DNA from 4 places in the Streptomyces sp. NPDC090025 genome. Region 1 is predicted to be linked to each of the others. Evidence: riboswitches for the same ligand, from Rfam matches in the RefSeq annotation. Region 1 holds a riboswitch; each other region holds the start of a gene.
The links. A riboswitch is a leader RNA that binds a small molecule or an ion and turns the genes downstream of it on or off. The one in region 1 is predicted to bind cobalamin.
Positions count from the first base shown of each region.

Region 1 (7,627 bases):
GCAGAGGTTGCCGACGAGTACAACGCCCTGGAGGGGCGCTCCGCGAAGACCGGCAAGGAGATCGGGCGGTACGAGCGCGAAGCGCGAGTTCCCGTTCCCTATACCAGGAAGTACCTGGCGCAGGTCTTCGGCGTCGATGTCGCCGTACTCGACCAAGCCGTTGCCATCAGCAAGGGGCAGCGGGACGGGGCCGGTGCCGCCGAGGTCGAGACCGTGCCGTCGGTGCTGCCGCCCGAAGACGCCCACGCCCGTGGCGGCCCACTCTCGGAGGACGCGGTGCGTTCGGCGGACTTCGCCCGCTTCATCGCGCAGCGGAACGCCGACGAGTTCGTCGTGGAGCAGCTGGAGGCAGACGTCGGCCGGCTCGCCCGTATGTACGTCAGCCACCCGCTGATGGAGCAGTACGTCGAGATCAGGCGGTTACGGGACGGGATCTTCGACCTGCTGCGCGGGCGCCAGCACCCTCGGCAGACCGCTGACCTCTACCTTTCCGCTTCTCGCCTCTGCGGCCTGTCCGCGCACGTCTGCCTTGACCTCGGCGCCTACGACTCCGCCGCCACCCACGCCCGCACCGCACGCGCCTGTGCCGAGGCGGCCGGGCACGAGGGGATGCTGGCCTGGGTACGGGCCGTGGAGTCGTTGATCGCGTACTGGACCGGGCGGTACGAGCATGCGGCCCGGCTGGCGCAGGCCGGTCGGCGGCACAGGGTCAGCGGCAGCATCGGCGCACGGCTGGCGAGTCTGGAGGCGCGGGCGTTGGCGATGGTCGGCGACTCGGCAGGCGCGCTCGCCGCCCTGTCGGATGCCGAACGATCGCGCGAGGCGATCTCGGGCCGGGACGAGGTGCTGGGAGTCTTCGACTTCCCCGCGGCCAAGCAGTTCGCGTACGCCGGAACGACCCTCTTGGCCGTGGGCGGGCAGGAGCACGTTCAGCGGGCCATCGTCAGCGCGGAGACGGCGATCCGCCTCTACCGCAGCGCGGACGGAGACGACCAGTCGGTCGGTGACCTGTTCGCCGCGCACCTCGATCTCGCCAGCGGGCACCTGCTCCTGGGCGACCTGGAGGGCACGGAGGAGATGCTCGGCTTCGTGCTCCAGTCCTCGCCCGAGCGCATGTCGGCCAGTATCGTGCGCCGGCTCACCGTTCTCGGGCGGGAGCTGGAAGGGCAGCAGTACGGTGGAGCCGCCCAGGCAGCGCACCTGCGCGAACGACTCCAGCACACGGCCGTCCGTGTGTCCCTGCCCGCCGCCCACCCACCGGAGTTGCCGACGTGACCGACCTGTCCGCCGCCCATGACGCCGCCGTCACCGACCGGGCCCGCCTGGCGGGCAGCGCCTACAACGGGGACCGAGACCTGGCCGCCCGGCAGTCCCTCTACCAGTGGCAGACACCCCGGTACGACCTTCCCGGTCTCGTCGCCGAGCGGCTGAGCGACGTACGTGGCCGGGTCGTCGACATCGGCTGCGGCAACGGCAAGTTCATCCAGCGGCTCCGCCAGGACCGCCCGGACCTGTCCCTGCTCGGCCTCGACATCGCTCCCGGCATCCTCGCCGGTCTCCCCGGGCCGGTCGCCGTGGCGGACGCCACCCGGCTGCCGCTGGCGACAGGCAGCGTCGACGCCGCCCTCGCGCTCCACATGCTCTACCACGTACCCGACATCCCCCGGGCGGTGAAGGAGCTGGCGAGGGTCGTCGCCTCTGGCGGGCTGGTGGTCGCCTCCACCAACAGCGACCGCGACAAGACCGAACTGGACGACCTCTGGCAACGGGCCGCCGGAGACGTCCTCGGCATCGACCGAGGCCCCGCCCGGATCTCGCTCAGTGCCCGCTTCTCCCTGGAGAAGGCCCCGGCCTTCCTCGGCGAGGAGTTCAGCCGCGTCGAGGCCGTCGAGCTGCCAGGGACCATCACCGTCCGCGACCCGGCGCCCGTCATCGCCCACATGGCCTCGTATCGAGCCTGGGCCGACCAGCACGACGTGCCCTTCGACGCGACCATCGACCGCGCCCGGGCCATCGTCGCCGAGGACATCGCCCGCAATGGCGCGTACGAGATCACGTGCCTCGGAGGTCTCCTCGTCTGCCGGAGCTGACCGGGTACGTGTAGGGGCCCCGCACCGTCATCGGTGCGGGGCCCCTACACGTACCCAGGTCGTGCCGGGCGATGGGTCCTAGAACTCCTCGTCCAGGTCCACCGAGCCCTCGACCGCCACCTGGTAGGCGGACGGGCGGCGCTCGAAGAAGTTGGTCAGTTCCTGGACGCCCTGGAGCTCCATGAACGCGAACGGGTTCGCCGAGCCGAAGACCGGCGGGAAGCCCAGGCGGACCAGGCGCTGGTCGGCGACGCACTGGAGGTACTCGCGCATCGACTCGGTGTTCATGCCCGGCAGGCCGTCGCCGCACAGGTCGCGGCCGAACTGGAGCTCCGCCTCGACGGCCTCCTTCAGCATGTCCGTGACCTGCTCCTGGAGCTGCGCGTCGAAGAGCTCCGGCTCCTCCTTGCGGACCGTGTCCACGACCTCGAACGCGAAGTTCATGTGCATGGTCTCGTCACGGAACACCCAGTTGGTGCCGGTGGCCAGGCCGTGCAGCAGGCCGCGGCTGCGGAACCAGTACACGTAGGCGAACGCCCCGTAGAAGAACAGGCCCTCGATGCACGCGGCGAAGCAGATCAGGTTCAGCAGGAAGCGGCGCCGGTCGGCGGCCGTCTCCAGCCGGTCGATCTTCTCGACCGAGTCCATCCACTTGAAGCAGAACTGCGCCTTCTCGCGGATCGACGGGATGTTCTCCACCGCGTCGAACGCCGCCGCGCGGTCCGCCGGGTCCGGCAGGTAGGTGTCGAGCAGCGTCAGATAGAACTGGACGTGCACGGCCTCCTCGAACAACTGGCGCGACAGGTACAGGCGCGCCTCCGGGGAGTTGATGTGCTTGTAGAGGGTGAGCACCAGGTTGTTCGCCACGATCGAGTCGCCGGTCGCGAAGAACGCGACGAGCCGCCCGATCATGTGCTGCTCGCCCGGAGTCAGCTTGGCGAGGTCGGCCACGTCCGAGTGGAGGTCGACCTCCTCCACGGTCCAGGTGTTCTTGATCGCGTCCCGGTAGCGCTCGTAGAAGTCCGGGTAGCGCATCGGGCGGAGCGTGAGCTCGAAGCCCGGGTCCAGGAGGTTCTTGTCGGTGGAGCTCATTACTGGCATGCCTCGCAGGACTCGGGGTTCTCAAGGGAGCAGGCGAGCGCGTCGGCGTCGGACGCTGCCTGCTGTACGGGGATGGGGGCGGGGGCGGCGACGGCCGACGCCTGGGCGGCGCGGGCGATCCGGGTCGCCGGACGGGAGCGCAGGTAGTACGTCGTCTTCAGACCCTGCTTCCAGGCGTACGCGTACATCGACGACAGCTTGCCGATGGTCGGCGTCTCCATGAACAGGTTCAGGGACTGCGACTGGTCGAGGAACGGGGTACGGGCCGCCGCCATGTCGATCAGACCGCGCTGCGGGATCTCCCACGCCGTCCGGTACAGCTCGCGCACCTCGGCCGGCACCCAGCCGAAGCCCGCGACCGAGCCGTTGGCGTCGCGCAGCGCCTCCCGGGTCTGCGCGTCCCACACGCCGAGCCGCTTGAGCTCCGCCACCAGGTACGAGTTGACCTGGAGGAACTCACCGGACAGCGTCTCGCGCTTGAACAGGTTGGAGACCTGCGGCTCGATGCACTCGTACACGCCCGCGATCGAGGCGATCGTCGCGGTCGGCGCGATGGCGAGCAGCAGGCTGTTGCGCATGCCGACGGCGGCGATCCGCTCGCGCAGCGCGGCCCAGCGCTCCGGCCAGTTCAGCGCCACGTCGTAGTGGTCGGGGTGCAGCACGCCGCGCGCGGTGCGGGTCTTGTCCCAGGCGGGCAGCGGGCCGGAGCGCTCGGCGAGGTCGGCGGACGCCTCGTACGCCGCCAGCATGATCCGCTCGGCGATCCGGGTGGACAGCGCCTGCGCCTCGGGCGAGTCGAACGGCAGCTTCAGCTGGAAGAAGACGTCCTGGAGGCCCATCGCGCCCAGACCCACCGGCCGCCAGCGGGAGTTGGAGCGCCCGGCCTGCTCGGTCGGGTAGAAGTTGATGTCGACGACCCGGTCGAGGAAGGTGACGGCGGTACGGACGGTCTCGTCCAGCCGCTCCCAGTCGAGCTCGCCGGTGCCGGCCAGCACGAAGGCGCCGAGGTTGACCGAGCCGAGGTTGCAGACGGCCGTCTCGCCGTCGTCCGTGACCTCGATGATCTCGGTGCACAGGTTCGAGGAGTGCACGACCGAGCCGGGCTCGGCGGTCTGGTTCGCGGTCCGGTTGGAGGCGTCCTTGAACGTCATCCAGCCGTTGCCGGTCTGGGCGAGGGTACGCATCATCCGGCCGTACAGGTCACGGGCCGGCATGGTCTTGCGGGCCAGGCCCGCCGCCTCGGCCTTGACGTACGCGGCGTCGAACTCGGCGCCGTACAGGTCGACCAGCTCGGGCACGTCCGACGGGGAGAACAGCGACCAGTCGGCGTCCGCGTTCACCCGGCGCATGAACTCGTCCGGGATCCAGTGCGCCAGGTTCAGGTTGTGGGTGCGGCGGGCGTCCTCGCCGGTGTTGTCGCGGAGCTCCAGGAACTCCTCGATGTCCGCGTGCCAGGTCTCCAGGTAGACCGCGGCGGCGCCCTTGCGGCGGCCGCCCTGGTTCACGGCGGCGACCGAGGCGTCCAGGGTCTTCAGGAACGGCACGATGCCGTTGGAGTGCCCGTTGGTGCCGCGGATCAGCGAACCGCGGGCGCGGATGCGGGAGTAGGCGAGGCCGATGCCGCCCGCGTGCTTGGAGAGCCGGGCCACCTGGTGGTAGCGGTCGTAGATCGAGTCCAGCTCGTCCTGCGGGGAGTCCAGGAGGTAGCAGGAGGACATCTGCGGGTGGCGGGTGCCCGAGTTGAACAGGGTGGGGGAGGACGGCAGGTAGTCCAGCCGGCTCATCAGCCCGTACAGCGCCGACACCTCGTCGAGGGCGCGCGCCGAGTCGTCCTCGGCGAGACCCGCGGCGACCCGGAGCATGAAGTGCTGCGGGGTCTCGATGACCTTGCGGGTGATCGGGTGGCGCAGCAGGTAGCGCGAGTAGAGGGTGCGCAGACCGAAGTAGCCGAAGCGGTCGTCGCCCGCCGGGTCGATCGTCGCGTCCAGCCGGTCGGCGTGCAGCGCCACGAAGTCGGCGGTGCGGTCGGCGATCAGGCCCTCGCGGTGACCGACGGCGACGGAGGCGGAGAAGCAGACCGCGCCCTGGCCCGCCGCCTCGTCGGCGATGGTGCGGGTGAGCAGCCGGGCGGCGAGCCGGGAGTAGGCCGGGTCCTCGGCGATCAGACCGGCGGCCGCCTCGGTGGCCAGCTCGCGCAGCTCCGCCGCGTCCGAGCCGGCGTGGCGGCCGCGCAGGGCGGCGGCGGCGACCCGGCCGGGGTCGGTGTCCGGGAGATCGGCGGTGAGATCGGTCAGGGTGCGCAGCAGCGCGGTCCCGGGTCCGTCGTTCTCGATCGCTGCGGCCGGATCGGCGGGCGCGATGGTCACGTGGGGGCTCTCCCTCGCTCGGCTCGGGGCCAGGAGGAAGGGCGGTGGAGGGCGGGCGGCCACCACCGGAAACCGGCAGGGCTGCGCCGCGTCCACCGGCCCACTCCGCGAGGCCCGGACGTCTGTGGCACCCGGAACGGAAGGACCGGGCGCGCTGTCGGCAGGTCTTCGGACTCTCTCCGTGCGAAAGCGCACGAAGTGCACCGTTGCGGGACAGTTCCGGATTTCCACCGGATTCCCCTGCGACGACAGCGAGGACGAGCATACATGTGGGGGGCGCCCATCGCGGCACCCCCCACATGTTGTGTGTCGCGAGTCCCGCTACAACTCCAGGGCGTAGCACATCAGCACGAAGGAAGGCCGCTCGGGTACCGGCGACCAGTCCCGCTCCGGCGTGCGCCGGAAGCCGAGCCGCTCGTAGATCCGGTGCGCGCCGCGCATCCCCGGCTGGGTGGAAAGGACGATCGCGGAACACCCCGGGACGGCCCGCGCGCGCTCCACACAGGCCCGCACCAGCGCCTCGCCCGCGCCCCTGCCGCGGGCCGCGTGCCCGACCGCCAGCATCCGGATCTCGGCCTCGCCCGCCCGGGCCCGCTCGCCGAGCAGACCGGGGGCCGCGACGAAGGTCACGCCGCCCAGGACGGTCCCGGCCCCGGCCCCGTTCTCGTCCTCCTCGGACACCGCCCCTTCTTCCACCGCCACCAGCACCTCGGCCACCTCGGCCCGGGCGGCCACGTCGCGCAGGTGGACCAGATAGCCGTCGTCCGCGGCCAGGTGCCCGTCGTCGACATAGGCCCGGACGGTGAGCTCACCGAGGGTGTCGTACTCCTCCGGCCGTACCGCTCTGATCGTGAAGTCCATGCCCGCAGTCTGCCGCGCCCGCGCCGCACCGCGCGCCCGGCTCCCGCCGGACTTCGCACGCCCGCAACACTCCGTACGTCCACGGCGGTCCGTACGTCCACGGCGGTCCGTACGCCCGCAGCACAAGGCCGCCGGGCCCCTGGCGGGGTCCCGGCGGCCTGGGCCGTGCGGCGCGCCGTGGCTCAGTGCCCGGCGCCGACCTTCGGCAGGTCGGTGACGCCCGCGTCGCCCGCGTCCGCCGTGTAGTCCGACGGCGAGGTCTCGTCGACGCCCTCCGGGGCCTTGAGGGCCCGCAGGACGAAGGTGAGGACGACGGTGACCACGACGTTCAGGACGAACGCGGTGAGGCCGATGTAGCCGATCTCGCCGATGCCCGGGATCTCGGCGGAGGAGCCGCCGAAGTGCTTCTGGGTCGGGCTCGCCACGCCGTACGCCGCGGCCGTGCCGTACACCATGCCGACCGCCCAGCCCGCGAGCAGCGCCCAGCGGTGCATCCAGCGGGTGAACAGACCGCCGACCAGGGCCGGGAAGGTCTGCAGGATCCAGATGCCGCCGAGCAGCTGGAAGTTGATGGCGACGGTCTTGTCCATGGTGAGGACGAAGACCAGGGCGCCGACCTTCACCAGGAGCGACACCAGCTTGGAGACCTTGGTCTCCTGCGCCGGGGTCGCGTCCGGCCTGATGAAGTCCTTGTAGATGTTGCGGGTGAACAGGTTGGCCGCGGCGATCGACATGATCGCGGCCGGGACCAGGGCGCCGATGCCGATGGCGGCGAAGGCCACGCCCGCGAACCAGTCGGGGAACATGTTCTCGAACAGCTGCGGGATGGCGAGCTGGCCGTTGGTGACCTTGACGCCGGCCGCGATGGCCATGAAGCCGAGCAGCGCGAGCAGGCCCAGCATCAGCGAGTACAGCGGCAGGATCGTGGTGTTGCGGCGGATCACCTCACGGCTCCGGGAGGAGAGCGTCGCGGTGATCGAGTGCGGGTACATGAACAGCGCGAGCGCCGAGCCGAGCGCCAGCGTCGCGTACGTCCACTGGCCCGCCTCGCCGGGCACCAGGGCGCCCTTGGGCTTGCCGGTGGCCGGGTTGACCGTCGCGTACGCCTCGCCCGCCTTGGCGAAGATCTCGTCGAAGCCGCCCAGCTTGATCGGGATGTAGATGATCGCCACCGCGATGACGATGTAGATCAGGGTGTCCTTGACGAAG
Region 1 is NZ_JBIVFL010000001.1:1,174,053-1,181,679, forward strand. It holds gene ACIPXM_RS05505 (XRE family transcriptional regulator) at 223-1,275, shown strand; gene ACIPXM_RS05510 (class I SAM-dependent methyltransferase) at 1,272-2,090, shown strand; gene ACIPXM_RS05515 (ribonucleotide-diphosphate reductase subunit beta) at 2,169-3,182, opposite strand; gene ACIPXM_RS05520 (ribonucleoside-diphosphate reductase subunit alpha) at 3,182-5,557, opposite strand; cobalamin riboswitch at 5,699-5,839, opposite strand; gene ACIPXM_RS05525 (GNAT family N-acetyltransferase) at 5,879-6,418, opposite strand; gene mctP (monocarboxylate uptake permease MctP) at 6,601-7,627, opposite strand, start outside.

Region 2 (7,627 bases), on a different contig from region 1:
AGAGGACCGGCAGGAACTTGAAGGCGACCGTGCCGGTCGTCGCCATCCAGGTGAAGACCAGGTGCAGCGGCTCCCACTTCAGGAAGGGGAGGTTGTTCGCGACCGCGTCGCTGGAGAGCGAGGAGCCGACGCCCAGCATGATCCCGCAGAACGCGAGCAGCGCCACGGGCAGCATGAACGTCTTGCCGAGCCCCTGCAGGAACTCCCACAGGGCGGCTTTGGCCTTCGTCACTCCAGGAGCACGTGCTTCCTTCTTCATGCGCGGAATCCTGATCCTGCTCGCTGTGGCCGGGCGGGTCCCGTCCGTCTCCTCCGGTACGCGCGAGCGGTACGCATGAGGTGGCCGGGGCGGGGCGCGGCCCGCGACGTCGCTGTCGCGGACTTTTAGGATGCGCTTACGCCGGGGCCGCGAGACCACGCCGAAGGTCCGGCGGCGGGGTGCGAACGTCACCAGTTCCGGTGCCCGATCCGAGCCGAAGGACTCCCGCGCGGCGGGCCCTTCTCCCCGGCCGGCCGGTCCCGGCCGGGGTCACCTGCCGGGCGGCACCTGCGGGGCGGCACCTGCCGGGCGCTGCCGGTCAGCCGCGCCACCAGGGTTCCCGTACCGTCTTGTCCTCCACCGCTCCGCAGTCGACGCCGTCGACGACCTCACCGGCCGCGATGTCCCAGCCGACCACCCCGGTGCCCTTCCGCCCCAGCTCGACGAGCTTGGCCCGGGAGGTGCCGTCGCCGGTGTTCACGTCGCAGGCCACGACGCTGGTCCAGGACTGCCCGTCGAGCGCGCCCGCGACCGCGAGGACCGGCAGCACCAGGACGGTGAGCGCGAGCGAGAGCAGCCAGGCGGCGTCGGCGGTGCGCTGGCCGGGGCCGGTGGGCAGGGTGTGGGTGCGTCTGCCGTCGCTGCGGGAGCGGCGGCCGGTGCGGTACTCGGCGATCACGCCGAGCCGGAGGGCGTACGCGACCAGGCACACCAGGAGTCCCCACCACCAGCCGTGGAAGGCGCCCAGGATGACGCCGAAGGCGACCGGCACGACGGCGGCCGTCGCCGCGACGTGCGCGAGCGAGAGGTTCCTGCTGCCCGCGGCGCCGCCGCGCGCGCCGAAATAGGCGTACGAGGCACGGGTGGCCACGATCGCGAGGACGACGGCGAGCAGCACGTCGTTCATCAGCATGCCGATGAGCACGTCGGGCCAGTTACCCGGCTCCATGGCGAGCAGCGCGTCCCCGGCGGCCCCGCCGCCGCCGAGCGTCCAGGCCAGCTTGAGGACGGGCACGGCGAAGACGACGGCGATCAGCACCTGATGCCCGGGCCCGCCCTTCCGGTCCTCGGCCCGCTCGCTCTTCTCCTCCTTCTCCTCCTCTTTCTTCCCCTCCTTATGACCCGTCTCGCGCTTCTCGCTCATGCGGCCAGTCTCGGGGCGCGGGCCGGAGGGCGCCCGCCCGGGACGACCGACCGTGGGCGGGACGACCGACCATGGGCGGGACAGCGGGACGGCGGAACCCCGGGACCACGGGTGACGGGGAAACGCTCAGTCGACGATCCGCAGCAGATAGGTGTCCATGATCCAGCCGTGCCGGGCCCTGGCCTCCGCCCGCAGCGCCTTGATGCGTGCCGCGACGTCCCGGAGCAGGCCCGCGACGAGGAGTTCGTCGGGCGTGCCGAGATAGGCGCCCCAGTAGATCCAGACGTCGTCGCCGTTGACCTGGTCGAACGACTCGTGGGCGTCGAGCATGACCACGATGTCGCCGTCGTCGGCCTGGCCGACCTCCGGGAGTCTGCGGGCGGGCGTGATGTGCAGCGGGCGGCCGATCCGGGTGAGCGACACCCGGTGGCGGGCGGCGAGCAGCGAGACGCTGCTGATGCCCGGGAACACCTCCACGGCGAAGGCGGTCTCGCCGCGCCGCTCGACGCTCTCCAGGATGGCGAGCGTGCTGTCGTAGAGGGCGGGGTCGCCCCACACCAGGAACGCGCCGGTCTCCCCCGGGGCCAGCTCGGTGGCGATCATGCGGGCGTAGATCTCGGCGCGCCGGGCCCGCCAGTCGTCGACGGCCTCGGTGTACCCGGCGCGGGCGGCCGGGCTCCGGTCGCGCCACGGATCCTCGGCCTCGACCACCCGGTACGGGCGGTCGGCGTGGTGCTCGGCGAGGAGCGCGTGCCGCAGGTCGGTGAGGGAGCTCTTCTCGGGGCCCTTGCCGAGGACGAAGAAGACGTCCGTACGGCGGATCGCCTTCACGGCCGCCAGGGTCAGCTGGTCGGGATCCCCCGCACCGATGCCGATGACGAGGATGCTGCGCGGTGCGGGGGTCATGGTCTCTCTCCTCGTGGTCCGGGGCCGCCGCGGTCCCGGGGCCGGGCCGGGCCGGCCCGGCGGGCCGGGCGCCCACTCAGCGCGCCCGCCCCGCCGACCCGTCACGGCGTCATGCCGTTCGCGGCGTCACACCGTCGGCGGCGCCACGACGTCACATCGTCATGCCGTCACGCGCCCCAGCGCAGCGCGATCGTGTCGCCCACGCCGATGACCTTCTCGCGCGCCGCACCCGCGAACGCCGAACCGTCGACGCTCACCTTCCAGGTGTCCGACCCGCTGTTGGCCTTGCCGTTCAGGTTCGTGACCGCGCCCGTGCCGGAGGACGGCGTCACCGCGGTGACGCAGCCCGCGGGCGCGCCCGCACCGATCGCCGCGTCGAGGACCGCGCCGAGGGTGGTCGTGGTGCCGGTGGGGGTGAAGGAGACGGAGCAGACCTTGAGGTTGCCCGCGCCGTCGTCGACCGTCAGGGCGAGCTTGGTGGCGGTGCCGGCGGTGAAGCCGGACTGGGCGACCCAGCGGGTGGCGCCGGGGGTGACGGGGACGGGCGGGGCGGTGGTGAAGCCGCCGCCCGCGACGGCGCGCAGCGCGTCGATGGAGGAGTAGGCGGACGGGCTGGTGTCGGTCGGCTTGTACTTGAAGCCACCGGCCGGCTTGTACTGGTTGGCGAGCAGGAAGTCCACCGGGGTCTTGCCGCTGACGGTGGTGAACTCGGTGGACTGCGGGTCGAATCCGCAGGCGTTGAGTCCGGCGATGCCCCAGCCGTTGGAGCTGGTGTTGACGCCGTACAGCGAGTTGAAGGCGCCGGTGAGGTCCGCCACCTTGCCCTTCAGGAAGTCCTTGGCCTGCACGACGTCGGTGTCGGTGTTCGGGACGCCCGAGACGCACAGGGCGGCCATCGCGGCGCCGGTCATGTCGATGTCGCTGGCGGAGGCGAGGCCGGTGGGGTTGCCCTCGACCTTCTGGTAGGTCCAGCCGCCGTCGTTGTGCTGGTTGGCGCGGAGCTTGCCGACCATCGCGTCGGTGAGCGCCTGCGGCACCCGGTTGCCGCCCGCCTGGGTCTTGGCGCCGCCGAGGGCGAGGGCCGCGAAGACGGTGCCGTTGAAGTTGCCGGAGGGGCCGAAGTAGCCCGGCTCGGCGGTCTGCCAGTAGCCGTAGATGTTCGCGACCAGGTTGCGCGAGGCGGAGACGCGGGCCGGGTCGATGCCTGCGGCGTACGCGTTGAGGGCGCCGCGCTCGTAGTCGGTGACGACCGGCGAGGCGGACGGCCAGGCCGCCGTCGACAGCAGGTTGCGGTAGACGGTGCGGGCGTTCTTCGTGGTGTCGCCGCCGGGGGCGACGTCGACGACGGCGGTACCGGCGGCGGCGAAGGCACTGAACGCCCACTCGTTGGAGAGGCCCGATCCGGCGTAGGAACCGTCCGCCGCCTGGAGGGTCTTCAGGTAGGCGACGCCGTTGGTCTTCGACGTGGCGATCTGGGCGGGGGTGGAGGTCGCGAAGGCGGGCAGGACGGAGAGCGCGAACGCGCCGAACGCGGCGGGCGCCACGAGCGCGAGACGGCGGGCCGTACGGGACGGGCGGGCCGGACGGGCCGTGCGGGGAAGGGACATGGACCTGCTCCTGAAGTCGGCGGACGCCGACCTCCGGCCGGATCGCGGACCAGGCGCCACTGCGGCGACGGGACGGCCGGGCCAGGGGCCGCCATCCGAATTCGCGTGGTACGGCTCTCTGTTGCTTCCGTGCCGTCAGGGCATTCGGGCTCGCCACGGACCACTGGTCCGTGCCACACCGCTGCGCGTCAGCCCCGGGATCTCACCGGGTTCCCCCCTCTGGCGATTCGGGACGCTACCCCAGCGCGGCACGGACCGCCACCGAACGGCCACCGACGGGACCGGGTCACCGGGCACCGTGAACCCGCAGGTGAGGGGGTGGTCTTGACGCCCGGGGCGAATCCGTGTTCCATTCCCGCTGATAAGCACTCAGTCCCAGGGGAATCCGGTCCGAAACCGGAGCTGACCCGCAACCGTAGGCCCGGCACCGCCGGGCGAGCCGGAGCACCTGGGGCTCGGGAAAGTGATCCATCGAGCACAGATCGCCGTCGCGGACTACGGCGTGGCCGTCCCCGTCCCACGGCGTCTCCCCCGGCGTCGCCGCTCCCGGGACGCGTCGCCGCGTTCCCTCCCGTACGGCAGAGACGAGGGGCCGTGCACAGCGGACAGGCGACGCAGCGAGGGCGACGGACGAGAGCGCCCGGGCGTCTCGTCGCCGGGTTGACGGCCGCACTCCTGGCCGTCGGCACCGGCGTGAGCTTCCTCACCACGGCCCCGGCCGCGCAGGCCGATCCGATCGGGCGGTGCACGGCCACCACCGGGGCGATTGTCGCCGTCGACTTCGGTCCGTTCGGCGGCAAGGTCGAGCGGGGCTGCGACGCGACCCCCACCACCGGCTACGAGCTGCTGTGGACGGGCGGCTTCACCACCACCGGTACCGTGCACGACGGCCCCGCCTTCATCTGCCGGATCGGCACCGGCGGCTTCGCGGGCGGCACCCAGTACCCGACCCGGGCCGCCGAGGCGTGCCAGGTCACTCCGCCGGCCAGTGCCTACTGGTCGTACTGGACGGCCGCGCCGGGCCAGAAGAAGTGGAAGTACAGCAACTACGGTGCGATGTCCCGCATGTTGAAGCCCGGCGACGTGGACGCCTGGGTGTTCGGCGCGACCGACATCGGCGGCACCAAGGGCGGCCCGAGCTTCTCCCCCGACGACGTCAGGGCCGGTGCGGTGACGCCCGCGCCCGACCCGTCGGTGCCGCCGGTCCCGCAGGTGCCGGCCGGGCAGGTCGACCTGCCCGCGGCGACCCGCTGGCTCACCGGACGGCTGAAGGACGGCGAGCGGGTCGTCGACGAGATCGACGCCGAGCTGAGCTACCAGGCGACGGTCGAGGACGCCCTCGCGCTGGCCGCCCAGGACCCGAAGAGCGCCGCCGCCGCCAAGGTCGCGGGCGTCCTCGCCCGCCCCGAGCACACCGACGCGTACGCCTACCCCGCCGACGCGGGCAAGGGGCCGAACTCGACGGCCGCGGCCCGGCTCGCGCTGGTCGCCGAGGCGACCGGTGGCGACCCGCGATCGTTCGGCGGCCGCAACCTCCTCGACGACCTCGTCAAGAACGTCTGCGTCACCGGCAGGACCGAGGAGAACCCGAACTGCTCCGCGCCGGGCGACTTCCCGGTCAGCGGCCGCGCCGCGGGCAAGAACGAGGGCCAGGCGCTCGCCGTCATCGCGCTCACCGGCGCCGGGGTCAAGGTGCCCGCCGAGGCGGTGACCCGGCTCACCGAGTTCCAGTGCGACGACGGTGGCTTCACCAGCATGCTCATCGCGCCGGGCCAGTCCTGCGAGAGCGAGGCCGGGGCCACCGGACTGGCCGTGATGGCGCTGCTGCGCGCCGGCGGCCACCCGCAGGCCGTCAAGGACGGGCGCGACTACCTGCGCAAGGCCCAGTCGGACATGGCGACCGGCGGCCTGCCCGCCGTGTACTACTCCATGTCGAGCAGCCCGTACGCGACCGGTCTGGCCGCGCAGGCGCTGCGCGCGCTCGGTGACACGGCCCAGGCCGACGCCGCCGTCTCCTGGCTGTCGAAGCAGCAACTCGCGGGCGGCGGCTTCGCGTTCGAGGAGGAGGACCCGGTCGCGCGGATCATGTCGACCGGTCCCGCGGTGATCGCCGGTGCCAGGACCGATCTGCTGCGCCTCACGGCCGAGAAGCAGACCCCGCCGACGTTCCCGACCCCGACGCCCACCCCGACGACCGGCACGCCGAAGCCGACGAAGCCGACCACGCCGCGGCCGACCTGGCCCGCCCCGGTCATGCCCGCCGGTCCCGCCCCCGACCTGGCCAAGGCCACCGCGTACCTGACCGGCCCGAGCCGGCTCCTCCAGGGCCACTACTACGCCGCCGACCCCACCGGCCGGGCCGACTTCGGCCTGACCATCGACCTGGCGTACGCGCTGGCCGCGACCGGCACCGACGACGCGACGCTGCGCGGTGTCGTCGACTTCCTCGACGAGCGGGGCAAGGACGGCGTCGGGCGGACCGTCAACGACTACACCGGGGTGGGCACCGCGCACCCGGTGGGCGGCGCGATCGGCAAGACCGCGCTGGCCGCTCAGGCCGTCGGCCGTGACCCGCGCGCCTTCGGCGGGCAGGACCTGATCGGTGCGCTCGCCGCCGAGACCTGCGCCGCGAAGACCCCGGACACCGGCCGCCCGTGCGCCGCGAGCGGCGCGTACACCAACGCCAGTTCCGTCTTCGACCAGTCGCTCGGGGTGATCGCCCAGCTGCGCGCGGGCGAGTCCACCGCGGCCGCCGGACCCGTCGCGTACCTGAAGAGCCTGCAGCGCTCCTCGGGTGCCTGGGGCAGCATGCTGGTGGTGCCGAGCGGCGACGAGGTGGACTCCACCGCGATGGCCGCGATGGCCGTGGACCTGCTGCCGGACACCGCTTCGCAGGCCGCCGTCGACAAGGCGCTGCGCTGGCTGGCCGGCCGGCAGTACGCGGACGGCGGCTTCCCCGGCGCCTCCGGCAACTCGGTGAACTCCACCGCGCTCGCCATCCAGGGCCTGGCCCTCGACGCCCCGAAGTACCAGAAGCAGATCGCGAAGGCGCGGGCGTTCCTGCGGGAGCGGCAGAACACCGACGGCGGCTTCGACACCGCCAAGGGCGACACCCAGGGCTCGGACGTCCGGGCCTCCACGCAGGCCCTCGGCGGCACCGACGGCGTGTCCTTCGCCCATCTCGACCGTGACCTCAGCGGTACGGCGCCGAGGCCGACGCCCAGCGGTACGGCGAGCCCGTCCGCGTCCGCCCCGGTGATCGTCACGCCCGGCGAGGACGGCGGCGCGGACGGCGGTCCCGGCTCGGGCTCCGGCTCGGGCGGCAGCGGTGGCGGTGGCGGTCTGGCCGCCACCGGTACCCAGGTGGGCGCGCTGGCCGCGGCGGCCGCGGTCCTGGTGGGCGGTGGCTGGGCGGTCGTCCGCGGGTCCCGCCGCCGGCGCGCGGGCGGGACGGCCCGATGAGCGGCCGGATCGCGGGCGCCCTCGCCCGTACGGCAGCCGCCCTCGGGCTCACGGTGGCGGCCCTTGCCGCCACCGCGGCCCCGGCCGGTGCGGCGCCGCAGCCGATGGGGCGGTGCACCACCACCTCGGGGGTCGTCCTCGCGGTCGACTTCAGCTCCTGGGGCGGGCCGGTCTACCGGTCCTGCGGCACCACGCCGACGACCGGGTACGAGCTGCTCAACCAGGGCGGCTGGCGGACCACCGGCACCG
Region 2 is NZ_JBIVFL010000018.1:73,455-81,081, forward strand. It holds gene malX (maltose/glucose-specific PTS transporter subunit IIBC) at 1-259, opposite strand, end outside; gene ACIPXM_RS31100 (hypothetical protein) at 579-1,403, opposite strand; gene cobF (precorrin-6A synthase (deacetylating)) at 1,530-2,309, opposite strand; gene ACIPXM_RS31110 (hypothetical protein) at 2,477-3,916, opposite strand; cobalamin riboswitch at 4,055-4,132, opposite strand; cobalamin riboswitch at 4,253-4,387, shown strand; gene ACIPXM_RS31115 (prenyltransferase/squalene oxidase repeat-containing protein) at 4,577-7,378, shown strand; gene ACIPXM_RS31120 (hypothetical protein) at 7,375-7,627, shown strand, end outside.
Region 2: another riboswitch for cobalamin. It lies ahead of ACIPXM_RS31115 (prenyltransferase/squalene oxidase repeat-containing protein); the one in region 1 lies ahead of ACIPXM_RS05520 (ribonucleoside-diphosphate reductase subunit alpha).

Region 3 (7,627 bases), on a different contig from region 1:
GCGACCAGCACCGGACGCCCAAGGGCGCACAGCGCCCCGAGCCCCGCCACCAACGCGAGATCGTGCGCCGCGTGCTTGGCGAAACCGAGCCCCGGATCGACCACCAGGCGTTCCGGCGGGATCCCGGCGGCCACCACGGCCTCGACGCGCGCCCCGAGCTCCCCGACGACCTCCGCGACCACGTCGCCGTACACGGCGCGGCGGTTCATGTCGTGGCTGAAGCCGCGCCAGTGCATCACCACGAACGGGACGCCGCAGCCCGCCACGGCCGGGACCATGGCGGGGTCCGCCAGGCCGCCGCTGACGTCGTTGACAAGCACCGCCCCGGCCGCCACCGCCCGCGCCGCGACGGAGGCCCGCATGGTGTCGACGGACACCAGGACCCCCTCGGCGGCCAGATCCCGTACGACGGGGATCACCCGGCGCAGCTCCTCGCCCTCGTCGATCCGCGAGGCACCGGGCCGGGTCGACTCACCGCCCACGTCCACCAGATCCGCCCCCTCGGCCACCAGGTCGAGCCCGTGCTTCACGGCCGTGCTCGCGTCGAACCACCTGCCGCCGTCCGAGAACGAATCAGGGGTGACGTTGACGACCCCCATCACCGCGCACCGGTCCCAGTCCGGCAGCCCCGCGACGGTACGGCGCTTCCCGTGGCCGACGCCGCTCATGACGCCACCGTCCGGCGGGCGCCGGAGCCGAGCGCGTTCGCGGCCGCCCGCGGGGTGGGCGGGGCGATGAGTTCCACCCGGCGGTCGGTCAGGTCGGGGGCCGGTGGGGCGACCCGCCAGTGCGGGTCGTCGCGGACACCCGAGGTGGCGCGGGGGAGGCCGAGCGGCGAGCCCGAGGCGAGCAGGTCGCGGCGGTGCCGGCGCGCGGTGAGGATCCTGCGGCGGCGCTCGGCGAAGGCCGCGTCGAGCCGGGCCAGGAAGGCGAGCGCGGCGGGGGTGAGGATCTCGTCGTGCCGGTCGCCCGGCGGGCCGAGCACCTCGACGCGGTGGGCCGGTGGATGGGTGGGCATGTCGTCCTTCTTCGGGCTTCTGAACGGCTCTCGGCGGGGGCGGCGCGGGCCCCGGCCCCGGGCTCCGCGTCGAGCGCGGCGACCAGCGCCGCGAGGAATCCGGTGGTGTCCCGGAGCGTGTCGCTCACCACCCGCAGCCGGGCGCCGAGATCGCCCAGCTGGCGACGCAGGGCCACCGGATCGGCGTACTCCTTCGGCGTCAGGACCACCATGGGCCGCCCGTCGACCAGGACCTGCCGCGGCCTCGGCCCCTTCGCGCCCTTCCGGGCCTTCGCCACCTGAGACCTCCCGTCGCCGCGCGACCGCGTCGGCCGGGCCGCGCCGCTGGTGTCCGGCAGGGGGTGGTCCGGGCGGGACGCGGCGGGCGTCCCACCCGGACCGGCGGGGGCGTCAGCCCTTGGCGGTCCCGTCCGTCAGCTCCGCCAGCTCCGCGCGGACGTCACGGGCGGCGGCGACGAGGTTCTCCAGGGAGGCGCGGGTCTCGGCCCAACCGCGGGTCTTCAGGCCGCAGTCGGGGTTCACCCACAGCCGCTCGGCCGGGATCGCCGCCAAGCCCTTCCGCAGCAGCCCGGCGGCCTCCTCGGCGCTCGGCACCCGCGGCGAGTGGATGTCCCAGACACCGGGGCCCGCCTCGCGCGGATAGCCGTGCTCGGCCAGCTCGTCCGCCACCTGCATGTGGGAACGCGCGGCCTCCAGGCTGATCACATCGGCGTCCAGGTCGTCGATGGCCTGGACGATGTCACCGAACTCGGCGTAGCACATGTGGGTGTGGATCTGGGTGTCCGGCCGGACCCCGCTGGTCGTGAGCCGGAACGACTCGGTCGCCCAGTCCAGGTACGCGGCGTGCTCGGCGGCCCGCAGCGGCAGGGTCTCGCGCAGCGCGGGCTCGTCGACCTGGATCACCGAAGTGCCCGCCGCCTCAAGATCGTTGACCTCGTCGCGCAGCGCGAGCGCCACCTGCCGGGCGGTCTCGCCGAGCGGCTGGTCGTCGCGGACGAACGACCAGGCGAGCATCGTGACCGGCCCGGTCAGCATGCCCTTCACCGGCCGGTCGGTCTGCGCCTGGGCGTACGAGGTCCAGCGCACGGTCATCGGCTCGGGCCGCGAGATGTCCCCGGCGAGGACCGGCGGGCGGACGTAGCGGGTGCCGTACGACTGGACCCAGCCGTGCTGGGTGGCGAGGTAGCCGGTCAGCTGCTCGGCGAAGTACTGGACCATGTCGTTGCGTTCGGGCTCGCCGTGCACGAGGACGTCGACGCCGGTCTTCTCCTGGAAGGAGATGACCTCGCGGATCTCGTCCTTGATGCGCTCCTCGTACCCGGCGGCGTCGATCCGCCCGGCCCGCAGGTCCGCCCGCGCCACCCGCAGCTCGTCGGTCTGCGGGAACGAGCCGATGGTGGTGGTCGGCAGCACCGGCAGGCCGAGCTGGGCGCGCTGGGCGGCGGCCCGCTCCGGGTACGGCTGGGCGCGGCGGCCGTCGGCGTCGGTGACCGCGGCGGTGCGGGCCCGGACGGCCGGGTCGCGGGTGAGCGGGGAGTTCGCGCGGGAGGCCAGGGCGGCCCGGTTCGCGGCCAGTTCGGCGCCGATGGCGTCGGTGCCCTGCGACAGGCCGCGGGCGAGCACGGCGATCTCCGTGGTCTTCTGCCGGGCGAAGGCCAGCCAGCCGCGGATCTCCGGGTCGATGTCGCGCTCGGCGGCGGCGTCGTACGGGACGTGCAGCAGCGAGCAGGAGGCCGCCACGTCCACCTGGCCGGCGAGACCGAGCAGGGTGCCGAGGGTGGCGAGGGACTTCTGGTGGTCGTTGATCCAGATGTTGCGGCCGTTGACGACACCCGCGACGAGCCGCTTGCCGGGCAGACCGCCGACGGCGGCGAGGTCGTCGAGGTTGGCGGCGCCGCTGTCGGTGAAGTCGAGCGCCAGGCCCTCGACGGGGGAGGCCGCGAGGACCTGGAGGGCCTCGCCCAGCCGGCCGAAGTAGCCGGCGACGAGCAGCTTGGACCGGTCGGTGAGCGCGCCGAGGTCGCGGTAGGCGCGGGCGGCGGCGTTCAGCTCGGCCGGGGTGCGGTCCTGGACCAGGGCGGGCTCGTCGAGCTGGACCCACTCCGCGCCCGCCGCGCGCAGGTCGGCCAGCACCTCCGCGTACACCGGGAGCAGCCGGTCGAGCAGCGTCAGCGGCTCGAAGTCGGCGGCCACGCCCGGCGCGGGCTTGGCGAGCAGCAGATAGGTGATCGGGCCGACGAGGACCGGCCGCGCGGTGAGCCCGAGCGCGAGGGCCTCCGTCAGCTCGGCGACCTGCTTGCCGGAGTCCGCGGCGAACACCGTGTCAGGGCCCAACTCGGGCACCAGGTAGTGGTAGTTGGTGTCGAACCACTTGGTCATCTCCAGCGGCGCCACGTCCTGGGTGCCGCGGGCCATCGCGAAGTAGCCGTCGAGGGTGTCGGCGGCGACGGCCTCGCGGTGCCGGTCGGGGATCGCGCCGAGCATCACGCTGGTGTCGAGCATGTGGTCGTAGTACGAGAAGTCGCCGGTCGGCACCTCGGTGAGCCCGGCGTCGGCCAGCTCCCGCCAGTTCGACCGGCGCAGGTCGGCTGCCGTGGTCCGGAGGGCGTCGGCGCTGACCCGGCCCTTCCAGTACCCCTCGATCGCCTTCTTCAGTTCACGGTTCGCCCCCTGGCGGGGGTAGCCGTACACGGTGGCGCGTACTGCCGCGGCTGCGGGCTCGGCTGTCACGGAACTCTCCTTCGCGAGCTGTGTCCAGGAACATCCCGGCGAGGGAAGCGGACGCGAAGGGAACGACAGAACGTGCGGCCCACGTCCGGGAGACGCCCGGACCTGCCGCTCGCTGTGTACGCCGACCCGCCCACGAGGTCACCGGAATGGCCGCACACGGAATCGTCCGGGCGCGGGCAACGGGCAGGTCTTCGGACTCGCGGGCACGTCCTGCCGGGGCGAACCCGGCGGGCCTTCCTACTGGCCGTCGCTTCCCAGGCCCGGTACGTCGGACCCAGTGCGTATGACGGCGGTCGTTCCCACTCACCGCTGCGGGGCAGTCCCGGATTCCCACCGGGTTCCCTCTTGCGACGCATCCCGCCTGGCGGACGGGGCGAACCAGCTGCCCGGCCAGACTAGGGGCCCGGATCGCCCTGCGGCGAGCTATTCCCACTATTCGGACGCAAGAATGAGACGACATGGGGGAGGGGCCGGCTCCCCGGCGCCACGCTCAGCCGTCGGCGACCACCGGGTACGGCACATGGGTGCGCCGGTCGGGGTCGACGGCGAGACCGCCACCGGCCGGCGGCCGGGCCCGCTGGGCGCAGTCCCGGCGCTCGCAGATCCGGCAGCCCAGGCCGATCGGCGTGGCGGCCGACGGCTCGTGCAGGGCGACGCCCTCCGCGTACACCAGCCGGGACGCGTGCCGCAGCTCGCACCCGAGGGCGACGGCGAACTCGGCGCGCGGCGCGTGATGGCCGAAGCCGCCGCGGGTCACCGTACGGGCGATCCAGAAGTACCGCTTGCCGTCGGGCATCTCGGCGACCTGGGTGAGGATCCGGCCGGGCGCCGAGAACGCCCCGTACACCGTCCACAGCGGGCAGGTGCCGCCGAACCGCGAGAAGTGGAAGTCGGTGGCGGACTGCCGCTTGGAGATGTTGCCCGCGCGGTCGGCCCGCAGGAAGGAGAACGGCACCCCGCGCCGCTCGTGCCGCTGGAGCGTGCTGAGCCGGTGGCAGACCGTCTCGAAACCGACGCCGAACAGCGCCTGGAGCAGTTCGATGTCGTAGCGCACCCGCTCGGCCGCCGTGTGGAACACGGTGTACGGCATGAGCACCGCGCCCGCGAAGTAGTCGGCGAGGCCGATCCGGGCCAGTCCCTCCGCCTGCGGCGACGCGAGCCCGGCGGCGGACACCAGCGCGTCGAGCAGCGGCCCGTGCTCCAGGAACGCCAGCTGGGTGGCCAGTTGGAAGGCGCGCTGTCCCTCGGTGAGCCAGGGCGAGAGCAGCAGCAGGCCGTTGGCCGCGTCGAAACGCCGCGCGTCCGCCGCCCGTTCGGGACCCGCCTGGACCACCGTGACCCCGTGCCGGGCCGCGAGCCGGCCGGTGAGCGCGTCGGCCGCGCGCCCGGCCCGCCCGGCCACGCCGAGCCCCAGCGCCTCGGCGGTCCGCTCGGCCTCCGCCTCCAGAGCGGCGAAATGGTTGTGGTGCGCGTAGAAGAAGTCCCGTACCTCGTCGTGCGGTTCGGCCGGCAGCAGACCCGCCGAGTCCTCCGGCGCGGCCAGCGCGGCGACCTGCTCGGAGGCGCTCCGATAGCGCTGGTGCAGGGCGACCAGGGCGCGGGCCAGCTCGGGATGGTCGCGCGCCACGTCGGCGATCTCCTCCGGCGGGACGGCGACCCCGCACGCCTCGTCGCCGAGCGCGGTGCGCAGATCGGTCGCGAGCCGCTCCTCGCCCGCCTCGGAGAAGAACTCCGGCTCGACGCCGAAGACTTCCGCGATCCGCAACAACACCGGTGCGGTGAGCGGCCGTTGACTGTGTTCAAGCTGATTGAGATAGCTCGTGGACAGCCCCAGGGCCCGGGCCAGCTCCACCTGGTTCATGCCCCGCTCGCGGCGCAGCCTGCGCAGTTTCGCGTGGGCGTAGATCTTCCGTCCGGCCGGCCGTGCCATCGCGCCGGGCTCCTCTCCGCTCGTTCCTCGGCTCACCCTGGGCTGCGAAGGTAGCATCCGCAGATTTCGCAAAATTCGCAGATTCGCAGCCTTCGCATGGAGGGATTCCGCAGGGTGGAGCCGTCGCCCCGGGCCCGCGAGCGGGGAAGACTCACCGGCGGACGCCCCGCTCGCCGCGGACCGTCCGCCGCAGGCCGTACGCCGACCCGCCACCGTGAGGAGCCCCGTGATCGACCACCAGGTACGCGTCCACCCCAGCGCCGACCGGCTGCCGCGCGAGGAACAACTCGCCTGGAAGCTGGCCGCCGTGGCCACCGGCACCCAGGACGCCCCGGACCTCGACCCCGAGGCGTCCGAGATGGTGATCAACCGTGTCATCGACAACGCCTCGGTGGCCGTCGCCGCGCTGCGCCGCCGCCCGGTGGCCGTCGCCCGCGCCCAGGCGAGCGCCCAGGCACGCGGCCGCGGCACGGGCCCGGGCGGACCCGGGGACGCCGGGCGAGCCACCGGTCCGGTCGGCGGAGCCTCGGCCTTCGGCCTGCCCGCCGGGACCCGGCTGTCGCCCGAGTGGGCCGCCTGGGCCAACGGCACCGCCGTCCGTGAACTGGACTTCCACGACACCTACCTGGCCGCCGACTACTCCCACCCCGGCGACAACATCCCGCCGCTGCTCGCCGTCGCCCAGCACACCGGGCGCACCGGCGCCGACCTGCTGCGCGGCATCACCGCCGCGTACGAGATCCACGTCGCCCTGGTCAAGGGCATCTGCCTGCACGCCCACCGGATCGACCACGTCGCCCACCTCGGCGCCGCGACCGCCGCGGGCATCGGGGCCATGCTCCGGCTCGACACCGGGACCGTGTACCAGGCCGTCCAGCAGGCCGTGCACACCACGACCGCGACCCGGCAGTCCCGCAAGGGCGAGATCTCCAGCTGGAAGGCGTTCGCACCGGCCTTCGCCGGCAAGGCCGCGATCGAGGCCGTGGACCGCGCCCTGCGCGGCGAGGGATCCCCCTCGCCGATCTACGAGGGCGAGGACGGCTTCCTCGCCTGGCTCCTGGACGGGCCGGGCGCGTCGTACACGGTGACGCTGCCGGGCCCCGGCGAGGCCCGCCGGGCGATCCTCGACACGTACACCAAGGAGCACTCCGCCGAGTACCAGGCCCAGGCCGTCATCGACCTGGCCCGCGGCCTGCGGGAGAAGGCCGGCCCGACGGGCCGGATCCGTTCGGTCGTCCTGCACACCAGCCACCACACCCACCATGTGATCGGCTCCGGCTCCGGCGACCCGCAGAAGTACGACCCGACCGCCAGCCGCGAGACCCTCGACCACTCGGTGCCGTACATCTTCGCCGTCGCCCTGGAGGACGGCGGCTGGCACCACGAGCGCTCGTACGCCCCCGAGCGCGCCCGGCGGCCCGCCACCGTCGAACTCTGGCGGAAGACCTCCACCGTCGAGGACCCGGCCTGGACCCGCCGCTACCACGACCCGGACCCGGCGCGCCGGGCCTTCGGCGGCCGGGCGGTGCTCACCCTCGACGACGGCACCGTCGTCGAGGACGCGCTCGCCGTCGCCGACGCCCACCCCGCGGGCGCCCGGCCCTTCGACCGGGCGGGCTACACCGCCAAGTTCCGCACCCTCACCGACGGCATCGTCACCCCCGCCGCCCAGGACCGCTTCCTGACCGCCGCGGCCCGGCTCGCCGAGCTGGACACGGCGGGCCTCGCCGAGCTCTTCCCGGCCGTCGACACCGACGCCGTGGCCGCGTACGACGCGACCCTGCCGAAGGGCCTGTTCTGATGCTGCACACCCGCACCACGCCCGCCGAGCGGCGCCGCCGCTTCCGCGAACAGCTCGCCTCCGGGCGGCTGTTGAAGATGCCGGGCGCGATCAACCCGTACTCGGCGCGGCTCATTGAGGAGACCGGCTTCGACGCCGCGTACCTCTC
Region 3 is NZ_JBIVFL010000007.1:279,489-287,115, reverse strand. It holds gene folP (dihydropteroate synthase) at 1-668, opposite strand, end outside; gene ACIPXM_RS19180 (hypothetical protein) at 665-1,018, opposite strand; gene ACIPXM_RS19175 (hypothetical protein) at 1,124-1,300, shown strand; gene metE (5-methyltetrahydropteroyltriglutamate--homocysteine S-methyltransferase) at 1,409-3,748, opposite strand; cobalamin riboswitch at 3,913-4,146, opposite strand; gene ACIPXM_RS19165 (short-chain fatty acyl-CoA regulator family protein) at 4,239-5,678, opposite strand; gene ACIPXM_RS19160 (MmgE/PrpD family protein) at 5,905-7,479, shown strand; gene prpB (methylisocitrate lyase) at 7,479-7,627, shown strand, end outside.
Region 3: another riboswitch for cobalamin. It lies ahead of metE (5-methyltetrahydropteroyltriglutamate--homocysteine S-methyltransferase); the one in region 1 lies ahead of ACIPXM_RS05520 (ribonucleoside-diphosphate reductase subunit alpha).

Region 4 (7,627 bases), on a different contig from region 1:
GCCCAGTCGAGCAGCGTGGGCAGCCCGGGGCCGGTCGCGGGGTCGGAAGCGGAAGCGGAACCCGGGGCGGGAGCGGAAGCGGTCGCGGTGCCGGGTGCCTGGGGTGCGGTGCCGGGCGGCGGGACCTCGCAGCGCTCCTCGCGGAGCTCGTCCACGCGCTGGCCGAGCAGGTCGAGGAGCCCGGCCACGGCCACCGGTCCGGCGGAGAGCTGGAGCAGCGAGAGGACCTGGGGCACGGCCTCGACGACCTCGGCGACGGCGCCGGGCGCGGTGTCGGCCGGGGCCGGGTGGACCAGGGACCAGGCGTCGAAGAGGGCGACCCAGCCGCGCAGCACGGCGGAGTCGTCCCGGTCCCAGGCGTGCAGCCGCCAGCCGGGGCGTGCGGTGTCGCCGTGCAGCTCGATCAGTCCGGCCAGCCTGGCCCGGTCCCAGCCCGCGCCGACCTGGGCCGGGGTCAGACCGAGGGCGGCGGCGGCGCGTTCACCGTCCTGGCCGGGGAAGCCGGTGTGTCCGGTGTGCCCGGCGGGCCGGTCGACGGCCGCCCAGCGGGCGATCCGGACGGCGTCGGCGAGCACCGCCCTGGCGTGGGCGGCGAGCTCCGCGCGGGGCGGGGTGCCCTCGGGCGGCCGGGGGGCCGGGCGGGTGCGCCGGGCCGTCACGGCCTTGCGGGCGGTGGCGAGGGCCCCCGGCCGGACGAGGCGGAGTCTGGAGCCCCGCGCGATGGATTCATCGGGCTGTCGAGACGTCACGGAGGGCAGTCTTCCCGCTGACGGCCCGAAAGCCCAATCGGAATCGGCAACGCCGCCGCCACGCCCCCGGCTTCGCCCGGCCGGCCGGGTCCCGGGGCACCGCGCGGGCGGGCCGCAAGCCCTTTCCCCCGGGCGGCGCCGGGGCGGCGCCCGGCCGGTGCCGGGGAGGCGTCAGACCAGCGGGGTGAGGAAGCGGCGCAGCGCCTCCTCGTAGCGCAGCGGGTCGGCGTTCCACATCGCCGCGTGCGGGGCCTGCCGGACGGTGGTGAGGGTGACGAGGTCGGGGCGGAGTTCGGCGAGCCGCCGGGAGTGGTCGTAGGAGGCGATGGTGTCGTCCGGGCCGTGCAGCAGGAGGACGGGGACGCGCAGGGCGTCGGGGTCGGCGGCCTCCTGGAGGCGGTCGCCGTGCAGTCCGGTGCGGCCCTGGGCGGCCCGGACGGCGAGCGGGAGCAGCGGTCCTGGCACCCGGCGGGCGGCGGCGAGGTTGCGCAGGGTGCCTTCCCAGTCGAGCACGGGCGAGTCGAGGACCAGGCCGCCGATCCGGTCGCGGACGCCGGAGCTCGCGGCGGCGTGCAGGGCCATCGCGGCGCCGGTGCCCCAGCCGTGCAGGACGACGGTGCGGGCGCCGCGGCCGACGGCGAAGCGGATCGCGGCGTCGACATCGCGCCATTCGGAGTCGCCGAGATGGGCGAGGCCGTCGGGTGCGGCGGGCGCCCCGGGGTCGCCGCGGTAGGCGGGGACGAGGACCGGGATCTGCCGGGCGTGGAGGAAGGGGAGCACGTTGAGCGGGTGCTCGCGGGTGGTGCCGAGGCCGTGCAGGGCGATCACCCAGGTGGTGCGGGCGCCGGGCACGAGCCAGCCGGGCAGCGGGCCGAGCTCGCCGAGGATCTCGACGTCCTCGTAGGGCAGCGCGAGGGCGGTGCCGGGGGTGCCGCGGTGCAGCTGGGGGGTGAGCCGGACCCGGGCGCCGGGGCCCGGGGTGCCGAGCTCGACCCGTTCGAGGCGGCGGACGACGGTGTCGGCGGTGTGCGGCACCCGGTCGAGGACGGGGCCGATCACCGCGTGCAGATCGGTGCCCTCGATCCCGTACGTGCCGGGGCGCAGCGCGGCGATGCTGCGGGTGAGGGTGATCCGGCCGGGTGCCGTGGCGTGCACGGTGAGCCGGGGGTCCCCGGGGAAGGGGCGTCCGGACGGCACCGCGAGGGCGACGTCGCTGGCGTACCGGCCGGCCGCCACCGCGGCCGCGCCGAGACCTATCACTGTGGTGACGGCCGCTGCCGTCGCTGTAGCCGGGCGCACGCTCCCAGTGTCGGCAGCGGACCGTCGGCCTGCCACCGGGCGGGCCCGCCCGGGGTGACGTGCGTCTCCCCCCGGGAGCCGTCGGGGGGTCGTCCGGGGGCCCGCGCCGGGGCGGCCCGGCAGGCCGTGGCGTCCATGGGGTGATACGGGACGGCGGTGGCGAAGTCGGTCCTGGAGTGCGGTGTCCGGTATTCGCCGGTATTACCCGGGGTCGCACCTGTTCGCATCGTGGACAGCGGGCGGACACCCGCGCGCGCCCGAGGGGACGGAGGAGAGGAAGCGGAATGAGCCAAGCCTGGATCGGGCAACCCCACCGCCCGGCTCAGTTCATCTTCCGTTCACCCAGGTTGCCTACGTTCAACGCGCCACTGACGTCAAACGATTGCCTGGGTAAATGGAACACATCACGCTGCTGCTCGCGATTGTGGTCGTGACAGCTCTCGTGTTCGATTTCACGAACGGTTTCCACGACACCGCCAACGCGATGGCGACGACCATCTCGACCGGTGCTCTCAAGCCCAAGACGGCGGTGGCCATGTCCGCCGTGCTCAACCTCGTCGGCGCGTTCCTCTCCGTGGAGGTCGCCAAGACGATCTCCGGCGGCATCATCAACGAAGAGGGCATCCGCACCGAGGTGATCTTCGCGGCGCTTGTCGGCGCCATCCTCTGGAATCTGCTGACCTGGCTGCTCGGCCTCCCGTCGAGCTCCTCCCACGCACTCTTCGGCGGTCTGATCGGCGCCGCGGTGATGTCGGCCGGCTGGTCCGCCGTCAACGGCCCGACCATCGTCACCAAGGTCCTCATCCCGGCCGTCGCCGCGCCGATCGTCGCCGGTCTTGCCGCCATGGCGGCGACCAAGCTGACGTACAAGATCAAGGCCAACCCCGAGGCCAGGGCGACCGCCAAGGGCTTCCGGGCCGGGCAGATCGCCTCCGCCGGTCTGGTCTCGCTCGCCCACGGCACCAACGACGCCCAGAAGACGATGGGCATCATCACCCTCGCGCTGGTCACCCAGGGCGTCGTCGCGCCCGGCGCGAACCCCCCGCTCTGGGTCATCGTCTCGGCCGGTGTGGCCATCGCGCTCGGCACCTACCTCGGCGGCTGGCGCATCATCCGCACCATGGGCAAGGGCCTCACCGACCTCCAGCCGCAGCAGGGCTTCGCCGCCCAGACCAGTGCCGCCACGGTCATCCTGGCCTCCTCGCACCTCGGCTTCTCGCTCTCCACCACCCAGTCCTGCTCGGGTGCCGTGATGGGCGCCGGGCTCGGCCGCAAGGGCGGTGTGGTCCGCTGGTCCACCGCCACCCGGATGTTCGTCGCCTGGGGCCTCACCCTCCCGGCCGCCGGTCTGGTCGGCGCCGCCGCCGAGTTCCTGACCAAGCAGGGCACCTGGGGCATCGTCGCCGTCGCGATCCTGCTCGTCGCCGGTTCCGGCGTCATCTGGTCGCTGTCCCGCCGCAAGCCGGTGGACCAGCACAACGTCACCGCCGACGACCTCGACCACCCGGGCGCCCCGGCCCCGGCCGCCGAGCCCGCGGGCGTCGTGACCACCGCCATCGCGGCCGTCACCCCGCCGCCCCCGGCCGGCACCTTCGCCGCGGTCACCGGCCAGGACCTGCGGACCACCATCCCCACCCCGAACCCCGCGGACCCCGCCGCTCCCCCGGCCCCCGCCGCCGCGGTCTGAGGAACTGGAACCACACATGAAGATCGACTGGGCAGCTCTCGGCTCCGTCTTCGGAGTCAGCCTCGTGGCGACCGTCGCCCTCGTGGGCCTGTTCACCCTGGGCATCGTCGGCCTCGCCAAGCAGGAGGAGGCCGCCGCGAGCGGCGGCTCCGCCGCACTGGCCCGCACCGGCGCCTACGTCTGCTTCGCGCTCTGCGCGGCGGCCGTGTCGTACGGCATCTATCTGATCGTCGCCTGATCACCCTAGGCGCACGCACACCACGGCGGACGGCCGGCACCCCACGGTGCCCGCCGTCCGCCGTGTCTGTGGCGCTCCGCACAGCGACTCCTCGCAGGTCAAGGGTGAGTTGACGGCTGTTCGCACAGCGTGGTGGACTGCCGGGGCCATTTACGGCGGCATGAAGAGGAAGTCCGGTGCGATTCCGGCGCGGTCCCGCCACTGTGACCGGCCTCGGGGACACCCCTGGCGCCGGGAGTCAGGAACTCTGCCGCCGGTCACGTCGAGCCAGGGCGCGGACCCTGAGTGAGGACACTGCGCCATGCCCGGCCGCGGCCCCAGACCCGCCTCCGCCTCCGCCAGCACCCTCTTCGCGTACGGAGCGGCCGCCGGTCTCGCCGTCGACCGGCTGATCGGCGATCCGCGCCGCGGCCACCCCGTCGCCGCCTTCGGCCGGGCCGCGAACGCCGTCGAACGCCGACTGCACCGCGACCACCGCGGCTGGGGCGCCCTGCACACCGCCGTCTGCGCCGGATCCGCCGTGGCCCTCGGCGCGCTCGCCGCCCGGACCGCGCGCGGCAGCCGTGCCGCCACTGTCGCCGTGACCGCCGCCGCCGTCTGGGCCGTGGTCGGCGGCACCACCCTCGGCCGGGAGGCCCGCGCCATCGGCGGGGCGCTCGCCGCAGGCGACGAGGAGGTGGCCCGGGAGCGCATCCCGCACCTGTGCGGCCGTGACCCGCAGGCCCTGGACGGCCCCGCGATGGCCCGCGCCGTCGTCGAGTCGGTCGCCGAGAACACCTCCGACGCGGTCGTCGGCGCCCTCGTCTGGGGCGCCGTCGCCGGAGTGCCCGGGCTGCTCGGCTTCCGCGCCGTCAACACCCTGGACGCCATGGTCGGCCACCGCTCACCGCGCCATCTGCGCTTCGGCTGGGCCTCCGCCCGGCTCGACGACCTGGTCGGCGCGCCCGGCGCCCGGCTCACCGCCGTGCTCGCCGCGGTCGCGGGCGACGACCCGCGCGGCGCGCTGCGCGCCTGGCGCACCGACGCCGCCCGGCACCCCAGCCCCAACGCGGGCCCGGTGGAGGCCGCGTTCGCCGGGGCGCTCGGAGTACGGCTCGGGGGCACCCTCGCGTACGGCGGCCGGGTCGAGCACCGGCCGGTCCTGAACGGCCGCGGCCGGGCCGTCGAGGTGGCCGACATCGAGCGGGCGGTCCGGCTGTCCCGCCGGGTGACCTGGCTGACCCTGGCCGTCTGCGTGGGCGGCCGGACCCTGATGAGCACGGCACACAAGCTCACGGCACACAAGCGCACGGCGCGGAAGCGGAGGACGACGTGAGGGGTGGCGGACTGCTCGTCGCCGGGACGACCTCGGACGCGGGCAAGAGCGTGGTCACCGCCGGGATCTGCCGGTGGCTGGTCCGGCAGGGCGTCAAGGTCGCCCCGTTCAAGGGACAGAACATGTCCCTCAACTCCTTCGTCACCCACGAGGGTGCCGAGATCGGCCGCGCCCAGGCCATGCAGGCGCAGGCCGCCCGGGTCGAGCCGACCGCGCTGATGAACCCGGTGCTGCTCAAGCCGGGCAGCGACCGCTCGAGCCAGGTCGTCCTGATGGGCCGGCCGATCGGCGAGATGAGCGCCCGCGGCTACCACGGGAACCGGCAGCAGGAGCTGTTCGAGCCGGTGATGAGCTGCCTGGAGGAGCTGCGCAGCACGTACGACGCGGTGATCTGCGAGGGCGCGGGCAGCCCCGCCGAGATCAATCTGCGGCGCACCGACATCGTCAACATGGGGATCGCACGGGCCGCGCGGCTGCCCGTCGTGGTGGTCGGCGACATCGACAGGGGCGGGGTCTTCGCGCAGTTCTTCGGCACCACGGCGCTGCTCGCGCCGGAGGACCAGGAGCTGGTCGCGGGCTATCTCGTCAACAAGTTCCGCGGTGACGTGACGCTGCTCGAACCGGGCCTCGGCATGCTGCTCGGGCTGACCGGGCGGCGCACCTTCGGGGTGCTGCCGTACGCCCACGGGCTCGGCATCGACGAGGAGGACGGCCTGCGGGTGTCGCTGCGGGGCGCGGTGCGCGAGTCGGTGGTGGCGCCGCCGGTCGGCGCGGACGTGCTGCGGGTCGCGGTCTGCGCGGTGCCGCTGATGTCGAACTTCACCGACGTGGACGCGCTGGCCGCCGAGCCGGGCGTGATCGTCCGCTTCGTCGACCGGCCCGAGGAGCTGGCCGACGCCGACCTGGCGGTGGTGCCCGGCACCCGGGGCACGGTCAAGGCCCTGGCCTGGCTGCGCGAGCGGGGCCTGGCCGACGCGCTGGTCCGGCGGGCCGCCGAGGGCCGCCCGGTGCTCGGGATCTGCGGCGGGTTCCAGGCGCTCGGCGAACACATCGAGGACGAGATCGAGTCGAAGGCGGGCGCCGTCGACGGGCTCGGACTGCTGCCCGTACGGGTCAGGTTCGCGGCCGGGAAGACGCTTGCCCGGCCGGTCGGCGAGGCGCTCGGCGAGCGGGTCGAGGGGTACGAGATCCACCACGGCGTCGCCGACGTGCGGGGCGGCGAGCCGTTCCTGGACGGCTGCCGGGTGGGCGCGGTGTGGGGCACCCACTGGCACGGCTCGCTGGAGAGCGACGGATTCCGGCGGGCGTTCCTGCGCGAGGTGGCGGCGGCGGCCGGACGGCGGTTCGTCCCGGCGCCCGACACCTCGTTCGGCGCGCTGCGCGAGGAGCAGCTCGACCGGCTCGGCGATCTGATCGAGGAGCACGCCGACACCGACGCGCTGTGGAAGCTGATCGAGCAGGGCCCGCCGCCGGGGCTGCCGTTCGTGCCACCGGGCGCGCCGTGAGCGCCCCGCCCGGGCCCGCCCCGGGAACCCTTGAGACAACCTCCGTACCGACTTCCGTACCGACTTCCGTACCGACCGAAGGAGCGAGCACCCGATGAGCACCCGCTTTCCGTTCACGGCCGTCGTGGGCATGGACGATCTGCGGCTCGCGCTGCTGCTGAACGCGGTCAGTCCGGCCGTCGGCGGCGTCCTGGTGCGCGGCGAGAAGGGCACCGCGAAGTCGACGGCCGTACGGGCGCTCGCCGAGCTGCTGCCCGAGGTCGCGGTCGTCGCGGGCTGCCGCTTCTCCTGCGACCCGGCGGCCCAGGACCCGGGCTGCCCGGACGGGCCGCATGCGCACGGCCCTGGGGAGGGCAGGCCCGCGCGGATGGTCGAGCTGCCGGTCGGCGCCTCCGAGGACCGGCTGGTCGGCGCGCTCGACATCGAGAAGGCGCTGGCCGACGGCGTGAAGGCGTTCGAGCCGGGGCTGCTCGCCGACGCGCACCGGGGCATCCTCTACGTCGACGAGGTCAACCTGCTCCACGACCACCTGATCGACCTGCTGCTCGACGCCGCCGCGATGGGTTCGTCGTACGTCGAGCGCGAGGGCGTCTCGGTGCGGCACGCGGCCCGGTTCCTGCTGGTCGGCACCATGAACCCGGAGGAGGGCGAGCTGCGGCCGCAGCTGCTCGACCGGTTCGGGCTCACCGTGGAGGTCGCGGCCTCCCGGGTGCCCGAGCAGCGGGTGGAAGTGGTGCGGCGGCGGCTCGCGTTCGAGGACGACCCGGCCGGGTTCGCCGCGCGCTGGGCCGACGAGGAGCGGGCGCTGCGCGAACGGGTCGTGGCGGCGCGGGA
Region 4 is NZ_JBIVFL010000024.1:54,345-61,971, forward strand. It holds gene ACIPXM_RS34710 (hypothetical protein) at 1-749, opposite strand, end outside; gene ACIPXM_RS34715 (alpha/beta hydrolase) at 921-2,048, opposite strand; gene ACIPXM_RS34720 (anion permease) at 2,443-3,735, shown strand; gene ACIPXM_RS34725 (hypothetical protein) at 3,752-3,973, shown strand; cobalamin riboswitch at 4,090-4,243, shown strand; gene ACIPXM_RS34730 (cobalamin biosynthesis protein) at 4,275-5,288, shown strand; gene ACIPXM_RS34735 (cobyric acid synthase) at 5,285-6,793, shown strand; gene ACIPXM_RS34740 (putative cobaltochelatase) at 6,888-7,627, shown strand, end outside.
Region 4: another riboswitch for cobalamin. It lies ahead of ACIPXM_RS34730 (cobalamin biosynthesis protein); the one in region 1 lies ahead of ACIPXM_RS05520 (ribonucleoside-diphosphate reductase subunit alpha).